4 regions of the Priestia sp. AB genome follow, and region 1 is predicted to be linked to each of the others. Evidence: riboswitches for the same ligand, from Rfam matches in the RefSeq annotation. Region 1 holds a riboswitch; each other region holds the start of a gene.

Region 1 (5,783 bases):
TAGATAAGCCAATTACACCGGAGTTTATCAAAAACATGTCTGAGGGAGTAAAGATTCTGAGTACAAAAACGCTTCCTTGTAAAGTGACACAGCTGTCTAAGTACGAGTTTCAAATTATTTTAACACAGGGTTTAAATCGTCAAATTCGCCGTATGTGTGAAGTGCTTGGATATGAAGTATACCGCCTTCAGCGCACGCGTATTATGAATATCCATTTAAACAACTTACCTGTTGGGCAATGGAGAGATTTAACGAAAAAAGAGCGTACGCAGCTATTCAAAGAATTAGACTATGAACCTAAAGAGTGGTAAATCAAAAGACACCAGCCTGTTAGACTGGTGTCTTTTTTTATTCGCATACAACTACTTGTCTAGAAAATACGCTTTTGCGCGCTACGCAGCGATCTGAAATAGAAAAGCCAGCTTCATGAATCATATGGTCAATCGTATCTACTGTAATCACGACTACTTTATCCGCAAAGCGGCGAGCGTGTTTCAAAATAGAAAGCTGATCTTCAGGCGTCGCGTGGGTGTAGAGATTGTAAGGCATGTCGATGATAGCTACATCATAGTGAGTTGTAACATCCGAAATCGGTCCCGTTTTGACATCACAGCTTAAGCCGAAATACGCAATATTTTCACGAGATCCGTCGGTCACAAGTGGATTGATATCCCGTCCTACAATATCAATGCCCATTGAAAGAGCTTCTACCAGAACTGTACCAATACCACAGCATGGATCAATCGCTTTGATTCCTTCAGGATTTGGAACGGCAATGTTAGCTACAGCTCTTGCAAGGCGGGTACTGAGTGCTGTAGAGTATTCACGCGGTTTCTTCAAATGATGCAGCCATACCGCTTCGCTTTTTTGATATTTTCCAAAATACCAGCGTCCTTCAAATGGAACAATGCCAAACAAATGGTCAGGGTTATGCAAGTCTGCTTCTGCTACAAAATGCCAACCCACATCACGTTCAACAGCACGCTGACCTTTATAACTTATTTTTTGATCTTTTTCCAAGTCATTAATTTTCATAAAAATGAGTTTGAATGTTTGATCTCCAAGGTCAATATCTTCTACTTGTTTGCAAATATCCGCAAGGTCATCTGATTCATACATAATATCTAATCGCTCTTTGATAAAAGGGCTTCTGCTTGGATCAAGTTTAACGGCACTTTTTATGATAGGTTTCTCAGTTTCAATTTCAAAAAGAGAGCGTTTCTCTAATTGACATAGTGAGAGTTCCTCTTCGCTGCATGCGTATGTGTAGATATACTGAGGCAGCTGCGTATGGTTATTCAATATCGTATCATCCTTTATCGTATCTAATTATCCTTCTTCTCAAACAATAGCGAGAAAAGAAGAGAAAAGCAACGAATTTAAATATATTTGGCCGTGAATACTAAATTGAAGCGCTACATAGTCCACTTATTTGACAAAACATGCTAAAATAACTGGTGATAACCTGTATGTGCTGCTGTTTATACAAAAAAACTGGATCAAGGTTTCTCAAAAATCATTTACACACTGCTGACATTTTGATGAATAGGAGAGGCTACGTGATGTCTAAAAGTGATCATGAAAAGCAACAGATGAGTCGGGCTGATATGAAAAAACAAGCTAAAACATCCTCGCAAAACCTTGTGATGAACGTACTCATTGCCATTGTATCTGTATGTATTTTAGCTCTTATTATAAATATTTTTGTACTAATGAAATGAGCCGTTATGCTGCTCATTTCTTTTTATTAGGTTCAGCTTTTATTGAAGAGTTTGAGCGCTCTTTCACTAGAGAGCACATTGGGAATAGCATATCTTTTTTTACAAATGATAGTTGTGATATGATAAAGCAATAATACATTAGACAAAAAGCTGGAGGTTACTTAGTATGCCATTACTTAGATTTGATGTAATAGAAGGAAGAGACGAAAAAGAGTTAAAAGCATTACTAGACGCTACTCACCGAGCGATGCTAGAAGCCTTTGGCGTCCCAGAACGCGATCGTTATCAAATTGTACATCAGCATCCTGCTCATGAAATGATTATTGAAGATACAGGTCTTGGCTTTGAGAGAAGCAAGGATTTGGTTATTATAAGTGTGACGAGCAAACAGCGAACAGAAGAGCAAAAACAAGCTCTTTACAAATTAATTGTAAAAGAGCTGGGAGAAAGCTGCGGTATTCAGCCAAACGACATTATGATTTCAATTGTTGAGAACGGTAATGCTGACTGGAGCTTTGGCATGGGAGAAGCTCAATTCTTAACTGGGAAATTATAAAACGGTTTATTATCTAGAGAAGCCCTTATTTCTAAGGGCTTTTTCTCATTTTGTCTATAAAAATATTATTCTCTTAGTCACATCTTACTCAAAATTAAATACAGACATCTGTCAAATGAATGATACAATAAGCTTATATGCCGTTTTGAGTGGAAAAACCAAAAAAGAGTTCGGCGTACTAACTTCAGAACAACAATAATTTTACATAAAGATGTAAAGATTTAAAGGTTAAAAGAGAAATGTATAAAATCTGTAAAACAAAAGAACAGTTACGCGTTAAATATAGTAGTAAAAGGTTCTTCACGTGTTTTTTCGGATAATAAGAGAAAGTAATTTTGATCATTGAGGAGGAACTTAGAATGTTTGGATTTGATACAGATGTATCGCCACTAGTGCGAATTAAAGTAATTGGAGTCGGCGGTGGAGGAAATAACACCGTTAACCGTATGATTGAACATGGTGTACAAGGGGTAGAATTTATCGCCGTTAATACGGATGCCCAGGCGCTTAACTTATCTAAAGCAGATGTGAAAATGCAGATTGGTGCGGCCTTAACGCGAGGATTAGGTGCAGGAGCTAATCCAGAAGTGGGAAGAGAAGCAGCCGAAGAAAGCAGAGAACAAATTCAAGAAGTACTGCAAGGCGCAGATATGGTATTCGTAACAGCTGGCATGGGCGGAGGAACTGGTACTGGAGCAGCTCCGGTTATTGCCCAAATTGCCCGTGAACTAAATGCTTTAACAATTGGAGTAGTCACTCGCCCGTTCAAGTTTGAAGGAAATAAACGTACGAAGCAAGCAGTAGGCGGTATTACTGCGATGAATGAATCGGTAGATACCCTTATTGTGATTCCAAACGACCGCTTGCTTGAAATTGTCGATAAAAAGACGCCTATGCTTGAAGCATTCCGTGAAGCAGATAATGTTCTTCGCCAAGGTATTCAAGGTATTTCAGATTTAATCGCTGTTCCGGGGCTGATTAACCTTGACTTTGCTGATGTAAAAACAATCATGTCTAATCAAGGATTTGCGCTTATGGGTATCGGACGAGCTTCCGGATCAGACCGGGCAATTGAAGCAGCGAAAAAAGCGATTTCTAGTCCGCTGCTAGACGCATCGATTGATGGAGCAAGAGGCGTGCTGTTGAACATTACGAGCGGCAGCAGCCTGAGTCTTTACGAAGTACAGGAAGCAGCAGATATTGTCACGTCTGCTTCTGATCAGGACTTAAATATGATTTTTGGGTCCGTGATTAATGAAGATTTAAAGGACGAAATGATGGTAACCGTTATTGCCACTGGATTTGATGATGAAGATGTTTCACCATCAGCTTCTACTTCTAGAGTTTCAAGAGCACGCTACTAAATTAAATAACCAGCTTTTATGGTGGCAATTGTTTTTCAATTGCCTTAAAAGGGAATCCGGTGCAAATCCGGAGCGGTCCCGCCACTGTAACAAGGAGCCTTATGTCAAAAAGCCACTGTCTATTTAGAGACGGGAAGGCGGTATAAGGCAATGACTTGAAGTCAGGAGACCTGCCATAAATCGCAGCACACAATAACCTACGAGGATAGGGAGGTGTTTTGGCAGAATCAAAAATAAGATAAACAAGGGATACGTTTATCTGAATTTGTTTTGAAGACAAGCACTTCTTTTTAGAAGTGCTTTTTTTGTGTATTAAAATAGAAGGTGGAAAGATCAATGATAAATAATAAAAAACTCGTATCTATGATATTTCTTGTGTTACTTTGCCTCACTGCTTGCGCTCCTAATGAAGAGAGCATAAGTATAAAAGAAAGAAAGAAAACGGATAAAAGTGTGACGTTTTTATTTAATTTTACATCTGCAACGCTTGATCCTCATACGGATGATAATTATACAGCAGTTCGTGCGGGAGTAGGGGAGACGCTTGTTAAAATCAGCAATGATTTAAAAATACAGCCCTGGCTTGCTGAAAAGTGGAAAACGGAAGATAACGGTCTTACGTGGACATTTACGATAAGAAAGAATATTACGTTTCAAAATGGTAAAGCGCTAGATGCAAATGCTGTTAAGTCTTCTCTTCAAAGAACGATAGATCAAAGTTATGCGATGAAAAACGCTTTAAATATTAAAGAAATGAAAGCGAACGGTGATGCGCTGACAATTACATTAAAAGAACCAATGCCTAAATTTCCTTCTGAGTTAGTGCATCCAAACACAGCTATTATAGATGTTGATGTTTCTAATATAGCTAAGAAGCCTATTGGCACAGGTCCATTTCAAGTTTTGACTTTCGATCAAGGAAATCAAGTGAAGTTAGAAAGATATGAACATTATTGGAATGGGAAAGTAAAATTGAAAAATGCGATCTTTGCATTTAACGAAGATGCTAATGCGCGAGTTGCGGCTCTTCAGTCCGGAACAGCCGATATTATTTATCGCCCGCCTTTAGAAAGTTTGGGCACTTTACAAACAGATCCGTCTTTTAAGGTAAGTGGAGTACCCAGTGTGCGTACACATTTATTACTTTATAATCAAACCAATGACGCATTAAAAGACGAAAATGTAAGAAAAGCTATCGATACCTTACTGAACCGAAAAGAAATTGTCAGCAGCATCATGAACAATCAAGCGGCAGCAGCTCGAGGTCCATTTTTACCCCAATTTCCTTTTGCTGATAATAATGCTAATGAGCAAAGAGGTATGCCATCTGCTAAAAAATATTTAGAGAAAGCAGGCTATCAAATTAAAAATGGCAAAACAATCAAAAATGGAAAGCCATTATCGCTCTCTCTTGTCACATACAGCTCTCTGCCGGAACTTCCTTTGATTGCTCAGCTTATACAGTCTAATGCGAAAGAGTTAGGAATTACTATTAAGATTCATCTCGTTGAGGACAGCGATGAATATGTAATGGCAAAAGACGATTGGGATTTAGCACTGTACAGTCTTATCACTGCACCTAGAGGAGATGCAAGCTATTATTTAAGTACGAACTATTTGCCGGGCGGTGGTTTAAATGCCAGCCGGATTGATGATGATAAGCTAACAAAAATGATTCAGCAGTTAAATTTAACCGTAGATGACGCAAAGCGAGATCAGTTAGCTAAGCAAGCAACCGCTTTGATTAATGAGGAAATGCTGACGTCATCGATTGTGCATCCAAACATTGTTGTTGCTTATAATCAAAAAGTGAAAAACTGGACCACAAATCCAAGCGAGTATTATATGCTGACTCAGCATTTAGACGTAACGCCATAGTCAATATTGTGTTGTTCCTATAGGAAAAAGAGAAAGTATACAATGATAGATAAAAGGATGTGACAGTAAACGTGCAAGAAGTACAAATGTATCAAATTAAAGAAGTAACAGAAAAGGATGCTGAAGTGATTCAGTTTGTCATGAATATGCGGAATGAGCTATTTCCTATGATGAAAAAAAATCAGCTTCCTGTGGATTTGCTTCATTTTAATGAATATTATGTTCAAGCGAAAGGCGCTGCTTTTTTTGCAGCTGTCACGGAAA
Region 2 (5,783 bases), on a different contig from region 1:
TGCAGTCGAACATGGTTCTGCTTTAAGAAAGGAATATTTAATTAGTGTATTTTTATGCAAAGGAAAGAGCAGAAAGGGATTGTGATGTCTGTACTTTCCTTTCTTAAAAAAGTACAATACTGCTTAAACCTTTTGTACATTTTGTTCATTTACAGAAGTTAAAATGTTTTTAAATTTTTAAAAGTTTCTTGTGACAAGTTTTGTAGAATGGGTTTTCAAAAGGAAATGGTTTCGTCATAATGTGGATATAGCGATCACTACAATAATCGGAGGCGAATCTTTTCATGTGGGTACTGACGGTATATGCTGGAAAAGAAATGAAAATGTTTGAATTTGATACTGAAAAGCAGGCGAGAGAAGCTTTTGCCAAAACAAATGGCTGTAAAGTTCTTTCAGAAGTCGTGTATTATAACGATCCTCATTTAACATTAGTTGCTATATAATGAAAAAACAAGAGCTGGCTTTATGCTCTTGTTTTTTTATAGATGCTTGTATCTTTCGAAAAGAATAGAGTTGAAATAAAAAAAAATGTACGCTATGATATGGTAGTTACTTCTATTATTCTGATAGTTTAAAAGGTTCATATATATCAAACAGCAACAGTAAAGATGCCAAGAAGGCTTAATAGGGAAACTGGTGAAAGACCAGTACTGCCCCCGCAACTGTAAGTGTGGACGAACGAGTATAACCACTGTGGAAAAATCACGGGAAGGTTCTCAAGTAGAATGATACACAAGTCAGGAGACCTGTCTTTATTGTGAAGTTTCTATTTCTCCGGGGAGCGGGAAGGGAAACGTTGGCTTAAAGTGGCATTCGTGTACACTCTTATTCTGACGTTTTACCCGCTCGCATATTAGCGAAGCGGGTTTTTCTCATGTCGTAAAACTACATATCGTGCAAAAAAGGTGCGCAATGTTTACATTGCGTTAAATGGGAAGTCTGGTGTGAAGCCAGCGCGGTACCCGCCACTGTGAAGATGAGCTGATTGCATATGCCACTGTATTCGGGAAGGCGCAGTCAAGTGATGAATCGAAGTCAGGAAACCAGCCTTTTTTTAATGCGAAGCTTACCCTACGGGATATAGGTGGAAGTGCAAAAACTTAGTTTGAATTTTTCTGCGCCTCTATCATTGATAGAGGCGCTTTTTTTAGTAAAGGAGCGAATGAGTGTGACGACGTGGAACTTAAATGGAACAAAACATCACGTATTGATTTGTAATGGAAGCAGCTGTATGAGAAAAGGTGGAGAAGAAGCCACCCAAGCTATTCGAAATAAAGTGACGGAACTGGATTTGGATGAAACGGTGCATACAACGCGTACACGCTGTAACGGACGATGCAAAGATGCTCCTGTAGCTATTGTGTATCCTTCAGGAGACTGGTACAAGCAGGTCACTGAAACCGTGGCTCACCGGATTGTCGAAGAACATTTAGCAGGAGGCTGCAGTATAAAGGAATCGCTTATTTATGAATATGATCAAAATGGTTTCGTTTCTCCGGAAAACAGTGACTCCATAGAAGGAATTGATAAAGTAAAAAGTAACGCATAAAGGAGGAGCTAGCATGAAAGGTAAACTGTTAGTTATCGGATTTGGGCCGGGAAGCTTTGAACATATTACACAGCGAGCAAGAGAAGCCATTCAAGAAAGTGATATGATCATCGGTTACAAAACCTATGTGGAATTAATTCAAGGACTGTTAACGAATCAGCAAATTATTAGTACGGGAATGACCGAAGAAGTAAGCCGTGCACAAGAAGCTGTAAAGCAAGCTGAAGCAGGAAAAACCGTGGCTGTCATTTCAAGCGGAGATGCAGGAGTATATGGAATGGCAGGCCTTGTGTATGAAGTGTTGATTGAAAAAGGCTGGAAAAAAGAAACGGGCGTAGAGCTGGAAGTAATTCCTGGCATTTCGGCTATTAATTCATGCGCATCCCTCCTTGGAGCGCCCGTGATGCATGATGCTTGTACAATTAGTTTAAGTGACCACCTTACGCCTTGGGAACTAATCGAAAAAAGAATCGAAGCAGCTGCACAAGCAGATTTTGTAGTGGCTTTTTACAATCCAAAAAGCGGAAGACGAACAAGACAAATTGTTGAAGCACAGAGGATTCTATTAAAGTACCGTTCTCCTGATACGCCTGTTGGTCTTGTGAAAAGCGCTTATCGTGACCGTGAAGAAGTCGTAATGACCAACTTAAAAGACATGTTAAATCATGAAATTGGCATGCTGACTACCGTTGTTGTCGGGAATTCATCTACGTTTTTTTACGACGATTTAATGATTACACCGCGCGGATATCAGCGGAAATATACCCTTAACCAAACGGAGCAGCCGCTAAGACCGCATCAGCGACTTCGAAAAGAAGCGGAACCGTGGGCTCTCGATCAAGAAGAGACTGTAAAGCAAACAGCTTCAGCTATTGAAGCAGTTCAGACCATACCAGAAGAAACAGCAACTTCACGAGCTCTTGCAGAAGAAGCGCTTCAAGCAATTTTAGGTGAACCTACTTCTGCGGTCGTACATCAGCCAATACAGTCTATTTTCGAAGTGGCGGTTAGTCCAGGACTTGCAAATAAGAAATTCACGCCTGTTCAAATGACAACACTAGCAGAAGTTGTTGGTGAAAAAGGTACGATGGAGTATACACCTGACCATCAAATCAAACTGCAAATCCCAACGACTCAGCCAGATGTGATTATTAAAAAGCTCCAAGCAGCTTCCTTTTTACTATCTCCGGTCGGAGATGTGTTCACAATCAAAGCGTGTGATTTTTGTGACGGAGAAAAAAGCGATGCTATTCCACATACGGAAGAATTACAAAAACGCCTCGGGGGAATGGACATGCCAAAAGAGCTGAAGCTTGGTATTAATGGATGCGGTATGGCCTGCTATGGCGCAGTTCAAGAAGATATCGGCATTGTCTATAGAAAAGGTGCGTTTGATTTATTTTTAGGAGCTAAAACGGTGGGACGCAATGCGCATTCAGGTCAAATTGTGGCGGAAGGCATAGCACCTGATGACATTGTTGAAATAGTCGAGAACATTGTCCATGAATATAAAGAAAAAGGTCATCCTAATGAGCGATTTCATAAATTCTTTAAGCGTGTGAAGAATGTTTATGGGTTCGACTATCAAGATATAACACCAAAAATAAAAGTAGAACCAGCTCCGTGTGGAGATTAAAAAATAGGAGGGCATTATATGAAATCAGTTTTATTTGTCGGTCATGGAAGCAGAGATCCTGAAGGGAACGATCAAATTCGCGAATTTATTTCGAATATGAAGCATGATTGGGACGCATCTATTTTAGTAGAAACGTGTTTTCTAGAATTTGAACGCCCAAATGTAAGTCAAGGCATTGATACATGTGTGGCAAAAGGAGCAAAAGATGTAGTTGTAATTCCAATTATGCTCTTGCCTGCTGGCCACTCTAAAATACATATTCCGGCGGCTATAGATGAAGCTAAGGAAAAATATCCACACGTAAACTTCGTATACGGACGTCCCATTGGCGTTCATGAAGAAGCCCTTGAAATTTTAAAAACGAGATTACAAGAATCAGGAGAGAATTTAGAAACTCCAGCTGAAGACACGGCTGTTATCGTCTTAGGGCGAGGAGGAAGTGATCCTGATGCAAACAGTGATTTATATAAAATTACGCGTCTTCTTTGGGAAAAAACAAACTATAAAATCGTTGAAACTTCTTTTATGGGCGTAACTGCTCCACTGATTGATGAAGGGGTAGAGCGATGCTTAAAACTGGGCGCTAAAAAAGTGGTTATTCTCCCGTATTTCTTATTTACAGGAGTACTAATTAAGCGTTTGGAAGAAATGGTGAAGCAGTATAAAATGCAGCATGAAAACATTGAGTTTAAGCTCGCCGGCTATTTCGGTTTTCACCCAAAACTGCAGACAATTTTAAAAGAACGTGCTGAAGAAGGATTAGAAGGTGAAGTGAAAATGAACTGCGATACGTGTCAATATCGCCTCGGCATTATGGAGCATATTGATCACCATCATCATCACGATCATGACCATGATCACGGACACCATCACCACGATCACCATCATGACCACGACCATCATGAAGATAAGGTCGGCGAGCTAAAATGATTTTATTGTTAGCCGGAACTAGCGATGCACGTGCATTAGCCGTGCAAGTGAAAAAAGCAGGTCATGAGGTTACAGCAACGGTTGTAACCGAAAACGCAGCTATCGAATTACAGCGTGCAGAAGTGAAAGTGAAAATTGGACGTCTCACAAAAGAAGATATGATGGATTTTGTAAACGAACATCGTGTAAAAGCTATTGTGGATGCAAGTCATCCTTTTGCAGAAGAAGCATCTAAAAATGCTATCGGCGCGGCTGCTGAAACAGCGATTCCTTACATACGCTATGAGCGGGCTTCGCAGGCTTTTGCCTATGATAATATGACGATGGTTTCTACGTATGAAGAAGCAGCAGAAGTAGCAGCTGAGAAAAAAGGAGTTATTATGCTGACAACAGGCAGCAAAACGCTGCAGGTTTTTACTGAAAAGCTGCTTCCTCTTTCAGATGTACGGCTTGTTGCTCGTATGCTTCCAAGGCTGGATAATATGGAAAAGTGCCAGCAATTGGGATTCCCGCAAAAAAATATTATTGCTATTCAAGGGCCGTTTACAAAAGAGTTTGATCGAGCGCTGTATAAGCAATACGGAGTGACGGTCATGGTCACAAAAGAAAGCGGAAAAGTTGGATCTGTGGATGAAAAAGTGGAAGCAGCCAAAGAGTTAGGCTTAGATATTATTATGATTGGGCGACCGGAAATTGAGTATGGAACCGTGTATTCCACTTTTGAAGAAGTGGTTAATGCTTTAGTAAACCAAAATAGGAGTTGATTGAGATGGATTTTCGTACAGAATTTAAACCGTTAACTGTTCAGCCTCAGCAAATAGAAGGAAAAAGTTTTGAGATGATTACAGAAGAGCTTGGGCCTCATCCGTTTACAGACGAACAGTACCCAATTGTTCAGCGCGTAATTCATGCGTCTGCAGACTTTGAGCTTGGACGCAGCATGCTGTTTCATCCGGATGCGATTCAAGCAGGAATTAAAGCTATTCGCAGCGGCAAGCAAGTGGTTGCAGATGTACAAATGGTGCAAGTAGGAACAAACAAGCAGCGAATTGAAAAGCACGGCGGTGAAATCAAAGTTTATATTTCGGATCCGGACGTAATGGAAGAAGCAAAGCGCTTAAATACAACGCGTGCAATTATTTCTATGCGAAAAGCCATCAAAGAAGCAGACGGTGGAATTTTTGCAATTGGGAACGCACCCACAGCTTTACTTGAATTAATTCGTTTGATTAAAGAAGGAGAAGCGAAACCTGGGCTTGTTATTGGTCTGCCGGTAGGATTTGTTTCAGCAGCTGAATCTAAAGAAGAACTTGCAAAACTTGACGTGCCGTTTATTACAAACATCGGGCGAAAAGGCGGCAGTACGGTAACGGTTGCTGCATTAAATGCAATTTCAATTCTTGCAGATCAGGTGTAACGCATGAAGGAAGTACCAAAAGAACCTAAGAAACTCAGAGAAGGCTATACGACGGGCGCTTGTGCAACGGCAGCTACGAGAGCAGCTCTGCTTACGCTAATTTCAGGAGAAGTGCAAGATGAGTCAACGATTTACTTACCCGTCGGCCGCTTTGCTACGTTTCATCTTGAAGAATGCGAGTATCGCACAAGCAGCGCTGTAGCCAGCATCATTAAAGATGCTGGAGATGATCCCGATGCCACGCACGGAGC
Region 3 (5,783 bases), on a different contig from region 1:
AAAATTCCCGGACCGTACAGCTTGTTTCCCTCTGTTCTTAGACTCAGCCTTCCCTTTTCCCATACCGTGTCAAAGTGACCGATAATTAAAAGCTGCTTTTCTCCTTCTCCAATCGTAAATTTCAAATGGTTTCCTACTTCTTTTTCTTCTATGATTTCGTACCCTACCCCTAAACGCTTTTGAAATAGCTGCGTTAGATACATTCCACACTGATCTACTAACTCTTTGCTGTAGGACGGTGATTCTTTTTTCACAAATCCGACTAAATCTTCAAGCATCTCTTGTTCGTGTTCTTTTAAATAACTAAATACATTTTGTTCTACCATTACCTGACTCAAATCAATTCCTCCTCCAAACAACCCCTGCTGCTTGCATTAAATGCTTTTATTTATCGTACGTATAACTATGTTCTACGTTTCACATAACGATCTTAAATTATCCTTAATTATAATGGTTTTCAGACAATTTTCCATCCTTTAAATACAGATAATACTTTAACTTATTCATAACCGACCGAAAATAGCCATAAACTTCAACAAATTCATACAAAAAAGCTTCAATCTTCAACAGATTAAAGCTTTCGTTTGACTAATTGACATTTATTTTAATATTTTTCCCTTTTGACTTCACACTCACAAAAACAAACATAGACACTAAAAAAACAAACAGAATAACGCCAACCATTTCAAAGTTTACTTCGGCCCATGGGTTAAAGAAAGTGAATGCTAAATAGAACGACACACCATACGCGAGGACAACAATAACCCAGCCCATCAAGCGAGAAGCAGATTGTCCAAATTTACTCGATTCATTCACCATTTTATGTACAATCAATGAATCGATTGTATCTGTTAGCATCATACCAAACATAAACACTAGTCCCAACAAAAGCGGCGTATACTTGCCTGCGTTCCCTACAGCTAGAGACCACACGGCCGTTTGACTGACCGTTTCGGCTGCTAAAGCGAACAATGCTCCTACAAGAATAATTAAAAAAGGATTCGTTGTTCCTTTTGCGATTTTTGGAATAAACTTCCCTTTTAACCCGCTCAGCTGAAACTCTTCCTCTTTATTTTTGGTTCGAAGCAAATGATATGTGTTTAATGTCCCGATTAGAAAGAGAGAGATAATGGATACCCAAGATGCAAAATGATCGAAATACGATGGAAACGTAAAATTCTTCATCACTACGCCCAGCACCCCGGCCGTGACGGCCACCATTCCTCCGTGACCTAGTGAAAACAGCGTTCCGACCCACGGGGCAAAACGGCTGCCCATTCGCCAATTATATCGAGTTTGGCCATCAATAAAAGCTAAGTGATCTGCATCCAATCCGTGCCTGATTCCTAATAAAAAGACAAGTAAAAAAACTGATAAACCTTCCATTTCCTACACTCCTTTTTTTAAAATAAAACGTAAAAAAGCCTCAATTCTATAGAAATTGAGGATGTGTCGGCATATGAAAATAAACAGCAATTGCTCACTGCGTACCTTGATACACCGCCTCTTTCCTAGAAGAGTCAAGTGTACAGAATAGGTAGGTCTCCTGGCTTGAGATCATCATTTTCTACCGCCTTCCCCGTTTTGAGTGACGATAAGATAGAAAACTCCCTGCTTACAGTGGCTGGACCGCTCGAGATTTGCACTCGATTCCCTGTTACCTCTTACGCTATGTAAGAGCACCTAAACTGTGCGAATAATTCATTTTCTTCTTCATTATACTAGTACCGCTTACAAATGAATAGAGAAAATTCAAATAGAAAAGCCCTGCTAAACTTTACATGCTTAGCAGGGCTTTTTAAAGCAATTAAACTACTTCTACCGTTACGTCTACGTTACCGCTGATTGCTTTTGAATACGGGCAGTATGAGTGAGCTAGGTCTACATATTTTTTCGCTGTTTCTAAATCTAAACCTTCGATATGAGCTTCAAGCGCTACTCCAATTTTCACTCCTTGATCAGCTTTATCGGGAAGCAGCTGAACAGTAGCTTTTACTTCACTGCTTTTGATTTCTACGTTATGTTTTTTTAACATAAATTCTAACGCGCTGTTGAAACAAGCACTGTATCCAGCTGCAAACAGCTGCTCTGGGTTTGTTGCTGTTGTTGCTTCTCCACCAAGCGCTGGAGGTGTTGCAACGTCTAAGTTAAAGATGTTATCTAAAGAGTGAACTTCTCCTGTTCTTCCACCTGTGTTAACGACTGTTGTTTCGTATAAAGCTTTCATGTATAAACCGCTCCTCTTTTTCATTAATTTTATTAAAAGTTTTTTATTTATCATTTCTGTAATTTAATTTTACACAATTTAATTTTAAAAAACAAGTATTAAATACATTAAAAATTTCCCAATAAAAAAAGCCGCGTATTTGCGACTTTTTCTTAATAATATTGAGACTGTTCGTCATAAGCAGATTTCCGAAAAATAGACAAGTTGGTAATAGCTCTCATCAGTTTCGTATTAAAAATAACATAATGAATAAACAGCGCCAGCACGCAGCCTAAAACGGCTCCTGTTAACACATCGAATGGATAGTGAACGCCAACCCATACGCGTGAAAAGGCAATGAGTACGCCCATGACAACCCACATGCGCCCTGAACGTTTGAAATGCAGCCAAATGGTAAAAGTGATAACTAATGCAGATGTAGCATGATCGCTTGGAAATGAAGAATTTGCGGCGTGATCAATAAGCTGATTCACGTGGTGAGAGATAAACGGACGATCTCGATAAGCAAATAAACTAATCACTTTATTGATAATGACTCCTGTGGCACAAGCACACAAAGCTTGAAATGCTACAACACGGCTGCCGTTTTTATTAATAAGTAAAAACAAGCCGAGTAAAACGATAAGTACATACTGGGCATAATCTGCAAAGAATACCATCAGCGAATCTAGAGGCTTTACGTGTGAGGCATACTGATTCACCGTCTGGAAGATGGTATAATCTACTGAATTAATAGCTGATAACATAATCGAAATCCTTTCTTATTTTTAAATGTCATTAGCTATCTTATCAGTTTCTTGAGAAAATGAACATGTTTTTGTCAGAAGCTTCCTAACTGGTATTTATAAATAATGTATTCAGGCTCAATAGTAAATCAACGCCTTTCGCCCATTAACTCACCTGTGAGTGATCCACAATATTTTTTTGCAAAAAGATCTCTTCTAAAGAAGGTTCTTCGACGTGAACTTGATAAATGTCAATGCCGCATTGAATCAATTCGCGAATAATAAGAGGAATATTTCTTTCTTTTTGAAGCATCACTTTTGTGTACATGCGATGGTATTCAACTTCGGGACTCAACGTACGGAAAAACTGTTGAATGTATTCTTTTTGACTGTTTGGATAAGGATCATGTTTGATCATCACCGTTTTTTTCGCTTGATATTGAAAGCGCAGCTCTTCCATTGTACCTTCTATTAAAATGACCCCATTTTTCATAATCGCTACACGCGTACAAATCTTCTCAACTTCATTTAAATTATGAGACGTCATAAAAATCGTCTTGCCTTGATTTTGGAGTTCTCTTATTAGTTCATGAATGTGGAGAGCAGATTCAATATCTACTCCAGAAGTTGGTTCATCTAAAAAGATAAGATCTGGGTCTGTTACAATTGCTTGAGCAATTCCTAACTTCTTTTTCATTCCAAATGAAAACTTTCCAATTTTCTGATGGTCATGTCCTTCTAATCCTACTTTCTTCAGTACATTACTACAGTGTTCTTTCGAAAAACGTTGGCCGTTTATCTTTAAAAAATAGCGCAAATGATTGAGCGCCGTCATCTCATCATAAAAGTTAGCACAGTCAGGAAGCACACCTATTTTCTTCTGAAGGTCTAAATCAATATCACTCTGTCCCAGCAGCGTAAATTCTCCTGCTGAAGGAAATGAAACACCGGTAAGTATATTAATAAATGTAGACTTTCCCGCACCGTTTCTTCCTAAAAACCCGTAAATTTCTCCTTGTGGCACCTGTAAATTAATACCGTTAACAACTGTATTAGATCCATATTTTTTAGTTAACTTACTTGTTTCAATAGCATACATATTATACTTCTCTCCTTTTAAAACTCCAAAGTGCCGTACCTAAACAAAGTGCTGCAAAAATAAGAAGAACTGTTAGATACCCTTTCTCCAGCTTTAAATAGTAGTAGGGTGTCACATACTTAAACCATGCAATGTACGCTTTTGATGAAAATATGCTCCATCCACTCAGTACCGGTAGAACAAACGATAAAATAATTGATAAAAACATAGTATGAGTTGGGCTTGGCATTAAAGCTGAAAGCATTAAAACAAATGAAATGATACAAACGGTAAATAGCAGGCACTCTAAAAATATATAAAAAGAAAAATGATGCGAAATAAACGCAATCAGTAGAAATGAAATAGAGATACAAACAAGCCAGAAACAGCAAATACCTAAGAATTTCCCTAGTACAATACGCTCTCTTGATGTTTTGGTAACTAAAAACCTTGCTGTTCTTGTTTTAATTTCTTGATTAATAACATTATGAGAAAGACTTGAAATAAATAAAGGTCCGAACCCGAGAAGCATCACCAAAATTCCCCCGTTGGCTCCATCTTGAATCTGTGCACTCGTCAGTTGACCTCCAAGTTGACTAACTATATGGGCTATTCCATAGGAAGCACCGCATACGATTAAAATAACGATAATTGATTTAATACTTTTAAATAAGCTTTGAAACTCTTTTACACTAATAGCCCACATTTCCAAAATCTCCTTTTAAATAAGTTTGACTGCTATCATCCAACAAAAGGATGATTTACTTCCGCCGGTAAAGCTTTTTTTTCTTTGGGCTTTCCACTCCAAGAAAAATTTGTCCATATACGCAGTAGCTTCTCCACCGGTCCAGTTTGAAATTTTTGTACGTACATATAGCTGCCGATAAGCTGAATTCCGTAAATACCTATGCAGACAAAAATCCCTGCAATCATGCCGAGTTTTCCGAAATAACCTAATCCATAACCGTAAAAAATCGTCGTGCATATGACCGTTTGCATTAAATAATTACTAAGCGATATCCTGCCTACACTTTCAAAAGCCTTTATCAAAAATGACTTCTCGTATTTCGCATATAGCCAAGCAAAGCCTGCAATATAACCAAGAGATAGAAGACTCCCACCTAACATATGTGTAGAACCAGCCCAATTAGCATCCGGCCACAGGTACATAGTTCCTTTTAACAGCAAGCCAAGCGGAATCAGCGCAGCCGCCCAACGGCCATACTGTTTTTGATTAGCTGAAACGTCGTAAAACCATTTTTTCTTTCCTGCATACATACCAAATAAAAACAAAGCGCCCATTATAAATGGTGTAAACAAGAAGGCAAAAGCAAATTTATATCCTGCCACATTCATCGGATCAACATTGTTACGGTGGTCTTTAATCTGTTCATAAGTTCCGCTTCCATACACATGAATCGTATCTTTTACATATGTCGTAAGCGTTTGTTTATCACTAAGAAGATACATATTATCGTTTAATGAACCGTATCCGGCTGCTCCTGTAAGGACCAGCAAAATCGATGCCCACACCAAAAGTGTTTTGGCTTTACGCTTTAAGAAGAAAAGTAGTAAAAATACTCCCATCATTCCGTAAAACGTAAGAATATCTCCTTCCCATAAAAACACTCCATGCAGTAAGCCAAACCCTAGAAGTAGAAGAAAACGGCGAAAGAAATGCCTTTTTACGCCTAGCTTCCTTCTTTCTAAGCTTTCTTTCATCTTTACCATTGAATAGCCAAATAAAAAGGTG
Region 4 (5,783 bases), on a different contig from region 1:
TCAAACAGTTCATTAGATACTAGCACAACCGTCTGAGACTGCGCAAACAGCTTATCGAGCGTTTCTGTCATATGACGAAAAACCGCTTGTTTCCCTTCTTTTGTTTGCCACCTTTTTTCTGTTGAAAAAAGCTCATTGGCAAGCCAGTTCGTGACACAATCCAAAAGTATAGCATCATCACTTTGAAGATTTGGCAGAATTTGTTGTAAATCTACAGACTGCTCGATCGTTACCCAAGGCGTGTTCGCTGCTTGGCGTTCTTTTTGATGAAGCTGGATGCGTTTTTGCATTTCCTTATCTGTTTGCCTGCTTGTGGCAATATAAACAGCGCGCTTTGTACAAAAAGTTTGAACCATGCTCTCCGCTGCACTTGATTTTCCGCTTCGAACGCCTCCGCTAATAAAGATGATCATATTTCATCAAGTCCTTGTTTGATTACGTTAAGTAAATAGTCATTTTCTTCTTTCGTTTTCACAGCCAAACGGATATAGCGTCCATTTAAAAATGGAAAGTTTTCGGTATGACGAGCTACCACGCCATGACTTGCCAAATAGACAAGCCATTCGCGCGTTTTAATAGAAGACGGAACGCTGCAAAGATAATAGTTTGTTTGAGAAGGAGAAACCAAAAGCCCCCATTCCTTTAGTTGACTCAAGATTCGTTCCCGTTCTTGTTTAATATAATGTACGGTTTCTTTTACAAAATCTTTTTCATCCACACATATCATGCCTATTTGCTGCGACAATCCATTTACACTCCAAGGAGGCTGCTTTTTAGCCATCTTGCTAATGATTTTTTCATTTGCCAAAATATAGCCAAGACGAAGCCCGGCAATATTAAACATCTTTGTCATGGAACGCACAACAATGATATGCTCATAATCCAGAATAAGAGAATCAAATGAAGGCTGATGTTCGACAAAATCAATAAATGCCTCATCAATCATTAAGTATGTACCATGATGGGCAGCAGCTTTTACTACTTTCATCCATTCCTCATGACTATACATAACGCCCGTTGGATTATTTGGATGACAAATCCACAGTACTTTTATGTCCGGAAGAATGCTCATAATCAACTCTATATCCCAGCTCCAGCCATTTTCTTCAGCTAAAGGAACGTATGTCACTTCACATCCATAAGCTTTACTTGCCTGTTCATATTCAACGAAAGTCGGCTGTACAATCCCTGCTTTCTCTCCTGAAAATAACGAAGCAATAAGGAAAAACGCTTCAGCGGCGCCATTTGTAGGCAGCACTTGAGCAGCTGAAACATGATGATGAGCTGCAAGTTTATTTTTCAGCTCCGTTACTTGAGGGTCAGGATAGCTAAACGCTGCACCCTTGAATTCGTTCCACTTTTCGTGAAGCACAAGGGGAGCCCCTAAAGGATTTGTATTCACGCTAAAGTCTTTTATATGCGACAAATTCTCGGCCCCTATTGCTTTTAAAAAGACATTAGGATTAGCTCCATGTGTAGGTAATAGCACTAATAACTCCTCCTAACAAAAGATATAATAACCACGTAGCATAGACCGTCCTTTTCATAATGAAAACAGCTTGTTCAATATGACCGGCTTGCAGAGGAATGAGTGGTTCACCCATTTTTGCACGATTAGATTCTATGCCTTTATATGTATTAAGCCCGCCGAGTTGAATACCTAACAGAGCAGCCACTGCGCTTTCCCCGTATCCGCTATTTGGGCTGGGATGTTTCTTAGCATCACGCTTAATCAAACTCGTTACATGCCCAAGAGAATACTGGCTTTTTGCTACATTAACAGCCGTCATCACCACTGCAGTTAACCGGCTTGGAATATAGTTTAATACGTCATCGGTTTTTGCACTAAAGTAGCCGAACAGAAAGTAGCGGTCATTTTTGTACCCAACCATCGAATCACATGTGTTAATAGCTCGGTAAAAAAAGGCTAGGGCTCCTCCTCCTATAAATGCATAAAAAAGCGGAGCTGTAATACCATCACTTGTATTTTCAGCCACGGTCTCTACCGTCGCTCTGGCAATTTCTCCTTCTGACAAACGATCTGTATCTCGTCCCACAATCATACTTACTTCATATCTAGCTTTCTCCATATCTCCTAGCTGAAGCGGCTTTTGTACCTTATAGGCAACTTCGCTTAAAGAACGAGTGGATATAGTAGTCGCAATCATTACGCCCTCTACTAAAACACCTGCTATAAAATGAACTCCGTACAAAGCATGGAGGAACAAAAAGGGAACAGCTCCTGCGAGCACAGCCATACTTATCACAAGAAGCAATCCTTTAAATCGTTTTCCTGCACCTTTATTTAATCTAGAATCTATCCAATAAATCCATTTGCCAAACCAGCGAACGGGATGCGGCCAATTTTCAGGATCGCCTATAATTCGGTCAATTAGTAAAGCAATCGTCATGGCCGTCATGTGTGCAATTATCGCTTGTGTAATACTCATTTCTTCACCTCTTTCCCTTAAGTCCCTGCTCTAAGCTTATTTTCACCAGCTTGGCTACCGCTTGCCCTAAAGCGGTCATAGAGCCTGCATATTCATATAATGGTCCTTGCCGAGACGCTGCAACTGAGATGCTGTCCGTAGATGTTCCCGTAGCAATCGTCTTTGTAGCCGGATCTATGACACCCAGCTGTGACAGCGTTTTTGTTTTAGCTTCTGTGGCCGCAATAAAAAGCTGTAAAAACGCTGCATCCGTAAGCGTACCTTCCACGAAAAAAAACATATTAATTGTACCGGGAGAAGAATAGAACGGGACAGCTTCGTCAGCTGTAATATCTACTGCGTTTCCTACTCCAGCCGTTATCACGGAAGCTACTCTTACTCCGTAGCCTTCATAACAGTAAATCTCTCTTTCTTTTAACCAAACGGCTGTCATTAACCCTACGATTTGCTCATGGCGCACATTTTCTTTCATCAAATATTGCTCATACTCCAAAGAAGGAGTATCTGAATAATAGTCTTTGTGAACAAATCGATTGTAAAAGGTGTCCGTTTCCGTAATGCCTGTTCCTAAAACCCCTGAGCTGTATGTTTTATAAGAAGTCTCGGTTTTCATGATTAAAAGCGCAGGCCGTTCTTCAATTTTAAGATGTGAAAAGGGACCAATCCCCTTTTCAATTCGAACTGGAATATGGTCCCTCTTCTTATTTATTGTACACCTCAGGGTATACTGCTTTTGCTAAGTCCTCTAAGCCATCTACAATACGAGGTCCTAAGCGGTTGATTTTGTTTTGATCAACCTTCTCGATGTTACCCTCTTTTACAGCAGTCATGCTGCTCCAAGCGGGACGCTTCATAATCTCATTTTTATCTGCATCATACGTTGCGATAATAACGTCAGGGTTTAACTTAACAACTTGCTCTTCAGAAAACTTAACCCAACCCTTTTCACTAGCCGCTACGTTATCAGCACCGATCATAGTAAGCATTTCGTTCATGAACGTACCTTTTCCTGTTGTATAAATCTCAGGAGCTCCTGATACCTCTATCCATACTTTTTTACGATCTTCTTTTGAAATCGTTTTTGCTTTTTTCTCAATTGAAGCTACTTTTTCTTTCATGTCTTTAATTGTTTGATTAGCTTCTTTTGTTTTACCTGTTAATTTACCGATTTGCGTAATAGAATCATAAACCGTATCAAACGTTGTTGAATCTTTTACAACAAATACCGGAATACCCGCACTTTCAATTTGTTTAAATACTTCATCCGAAACGCCCATACTTGAAGCGTGTGCCAGCACTAAATCAGGATTTAAAGCAATAACTTTTTCCGCATTAACGTTCATATCTCCTACCTGCGCTTTTTTCTTTACGCTTTTAGGATAATCATCGTTGCTTGTAACACCGACTAATTCTTTTTCAAGGCCAAGGGCATATACAATTTCCGTATTACTTGGCATTAAGGAAACAATTTTCTTAGGCTGTTTTTTCAACGTAATTTCTTTATCACGCGCGTCTTTTACCTTCACTGGAAATGCAGCTTGTGACGTTTGTGCCGTATCTTGCTTCGTTTTTTTATCACTGTTGCTTTGGCTGCCTGCACCGCATGCAGCAAGTACGATGACTAACAGTGCAATAATGGAATACGAAAGCCATTTTTTCATCTAAATACTCCCCCTATATATTGTTCATTGTGAATACGAAACCTCCACGTTAAAGAAAAAGCAAATGATCATGCAAAAAGCAGCGCTATCCCGTTTTTCCGCTTTGACTATGTATACTGCTCGCCGGCAGCTTCAAAATAAAAAAGCTTTACTTTCAATTGAAAGCAAAGCAGGTAACGTCAAGATAAGCAGGAAAAGAATCCGTTCACTATACTTGATATGTATGTTCATTACCCTGCTTCACCCTTCCTCGAAGGTTTCACAGCTAACAATAAGGCAGGTCTCCTGACTTACGCACAAAGCGCTTACAGTGGCGGGACCGCGCTGGTTTTTCACCAGACTTCCCTTTTCACTCAATCTTTAAATTGAGACCTTATTGCTTTACGATTATTCACTTGTCCTAGTATACCCCACTCATGGAAAAATGGAAATAGCCATTCTCACAAAAAAAAGCTGCGAGAATGCTCTCGCAGCTTAAGGGATTAAAGAGTTGCTAAAAATTCACGGACCGCTTCAGGCGTTTTAGCATTTGCACTGTGCAAGTGTGCAATTTTTTCACCGTTTTTATATACAAGAAGAGAAGGAATACCCATTACATTGTTTTCAGCAGAAAGTTCTTCAAACTCATCCTTGTCAATTTTAAACCATGCTTTATCTGTATTTTCATCAACGATTTCATCAATGAACATATCCAAACGTTTGCAATCAGGACACCACGTTGTCGTAAAAATCCCAACGCTTAGTGTTTCGTTCTTAATTTGTTCGCGAAATTGTTTTTCTTCCGTAAATTGTTTCATTGTGTTACCTCCAGCATCTATTCGTTCCTTCTCACTATTCTATGGTAAGAAGTCTGACTTCATTATAAACGATTTTTTTATCGTTGTGCTAATGTTTCAGCTTATTTAGACCCTAACGGTTTTAGACGTAAAAAAATGCTAGCTTAAAAAAGCTAACATTTCGAAATCGCAGAATGTTGTGTCTATTATCAACTAAACCATTTAGGCGGCATGTTTCGGTTCCAATAAATTTTCCCTAAATCATAATGCTTCTGAAAATTATCTGCAGCCGCATGATAGTGAAAATTAAACCAGTATCCATCTTTTGGAGGATTTTCACGCCGTACATGAAATCGTATTAAGTCCTGACCGGTTTCCCGGTCATATACATGGAAAATCTTTTCACCGTAGCCAGCAGCAGGATGCTCGCTTATCTCGAGATTCTGAATTGACTGTTCACGTTCAGTGCCAATGTCGGTCAGCACTTCTTCAATTTTAGGTAACACTGCTTGACGAAATTCATCTTCAATGACAGGTCCAATTTTTGTTCCGAATTTTTCCACTGACTGTTTTTCAGCTGATTCCATTGCATACGTAACAAATGATGAAACGTCTTCATATTTTGGTTCTTCATATGGCAAATGAATATCTTCTATAACAGCTGTGACAGGAGTTGTTTCTCTTACATACCCTGCTTTATGTTGCTTGTCCGCTTTTGCATCATCAACGTATAAATATTCTGGTGGAGTGACAAGCCCAAATGTAAATACTGTAATAAATACAACTAGCATTCTTTTTATCCATCTAGGCATTCGTATCTTTCCTTTCTCATCTTTTCCCATATGGTCTTTTCATATCGTAAAATTCATTGTCATAACTCACTAGGTATTGTAACA

What was found. Region 1 has a riboswitch for cobalamin ahead of nikA (nickel ABC transporter substrate-binding protein). Riboswitches for the same ligand answer to the same signal wherever they lie in the genome.
Region 2: linked by a shared signal. The riboswitch ahead of POF52_RS21065 ((2Fe-2S) ferredoxin domain-containing protein) and the one ahead of nikA (nickel ABC transporter substrate-binding protein) in region 1 are both predicted to bind cobalamin.
Region 3: linked by a shared signal. The riboswitch ahead of POF52_RS23180 (HoxN/HupN/NixA family nickel/cobalt transporter) and the one ahead of nikA (nickel ABC transporter substrate-binding protein) in region 1 are both predicted to bind cobalamin.
Region 4: linked by a shared signal. The riboswitch ahead of POF52_RS12245 (ABC transporter substrate-binding protein) and the one ahead of nikA (nickel ABC transporter substrate-binding protein) in region 1 are both predicted to bind cobalamin.

What each region holds. Positions count from the first base shown of each region.
Region 1 covers NZ_JAQMYN010000011.1:100,457-106,239, reverse strand. The annotation lists gene rluF (23S rRNA pseudouridine(2604) synthase RluF) at 1-311, shown strand, start outside; gene POF52_RS24715 (TRM11 family SAM-dependent methyltransferase) at 349-1,302, opposite strand; gene POF52_RS24710 (hypothetical protein) at 1,563-1,721, shown strand; gene POF52_RS24705 (tautomerase family protein) at 1,888-2,277, shown strand; gene ftsZ (cell division protein FtsZ) at 2,637-3,641, shown strand; cobalamin riboswitch at 3,644-3,834, shown strand; gene nikA (nickel ABC transporter substrate-binding protein) at 3,978-5,519, shown strand; gene POF52_RS24690 (GNAT family N-acetyltransferase) at 5,591-5,783, shown strand, end outside.
Region 2 covers NZ_JAQMYN010000007.1:152,228-158,010, reverse strand. The annotation lists gene POF52_RS21075 (M42 family metallopeptidase) at 1-26, shown strand, start outside; gene POF52_RS21070 (hypothetical protein) at 285-443, shown strand; cobalamin riboswitch at 590-768, shown strand; cobalamin riboswitch at 887-1,066, shown strand; gene POF52_RS21065 ((2Fe-2S) ferredoxin domain-containing protein) at 1,169-1,549, shown strand; gene cobJ (precorrin-3B C(17)-methyltransferase) at 1,563-3,185, shown strand; gene POF52_RS21055 (sirohydrochlorin chelatase) at 3,204-4,115, shown strand; gene cobK (precorrin-6A reductase) at 4,112-4,879, shown strand; gene POF52_RS21045 (precorrin-8X methylmutase) at 4,885-5,532, shown strand; gene POF52_RS21040 (cobalt-precorrin-5B (C(1))-methyltransferase) at 5,536-5,783, shown strand, end outside.
Region 3 covers NZ_JAQMYN010000009.1:93,164-98,946, forward strand. The annotation lists gene POF52_RS23175 (M20 family metallopeptidase) at 1-359, opposite strand, end outside; gene POF52_RS23180 (HoxN/HupN/NixA family nickel/cobalt transporter) at 589-1,386, opposite strand; cobalamin riboswitch at 1,520-1,702, opposite strand; gene POF52_RS23185 (organic hydroperoxide resistance protein) at 1,808-2,227, opposite strand; gene POF52_RS23190 (undecaprenyl-diphosphatase) at 2,380-2,973, opposite strand; gene POF52_RS23195 (ABC transporter ATP-binding protein) at 3,119-4,051, opposite strand; gene POF52_RS23200 (ABC transporter permease) at 4,053-4,736, opposite strand; gene POF52_RS23205 (DUF418 domain-containing protein) at 4,772-5,783, opposite strand, start outside.
Region 4 covers NZ_JAQMYN010000003.1:502,230-508,012, forward strand. The annotation lists gene POF52_RS12225 (bifunctional adenosylcobinamide kinase/adenosylcobinamide-phosphate guanylyltransferase) at 1-413, opposite strand, end outside; gene cobD (threonine-phosphate decarboxylase CobD) at 410-1,489, opposite strand; gene cbiB (adenosylcobinamide-phosphate synthase CbiB) at 1,464-2,450, opposite strand; gene POF52_RS12240 (adenosylcobinamide amidohydrolase) at 2,455-3,063, opposite strand; gene POF52_RS12245 (ABC transporter substrate-binding protein) at 3,152-4,111, opposite strand; cobalamin riboswitch at 4,370-4,502, opposite strand; gene POF52_RS12250 (thioredoxin family protein) at 4,594-4,908, opposite strand; gene POF52_RS12255 (YpjP family protein) at 5,097-5,699, opposite strand.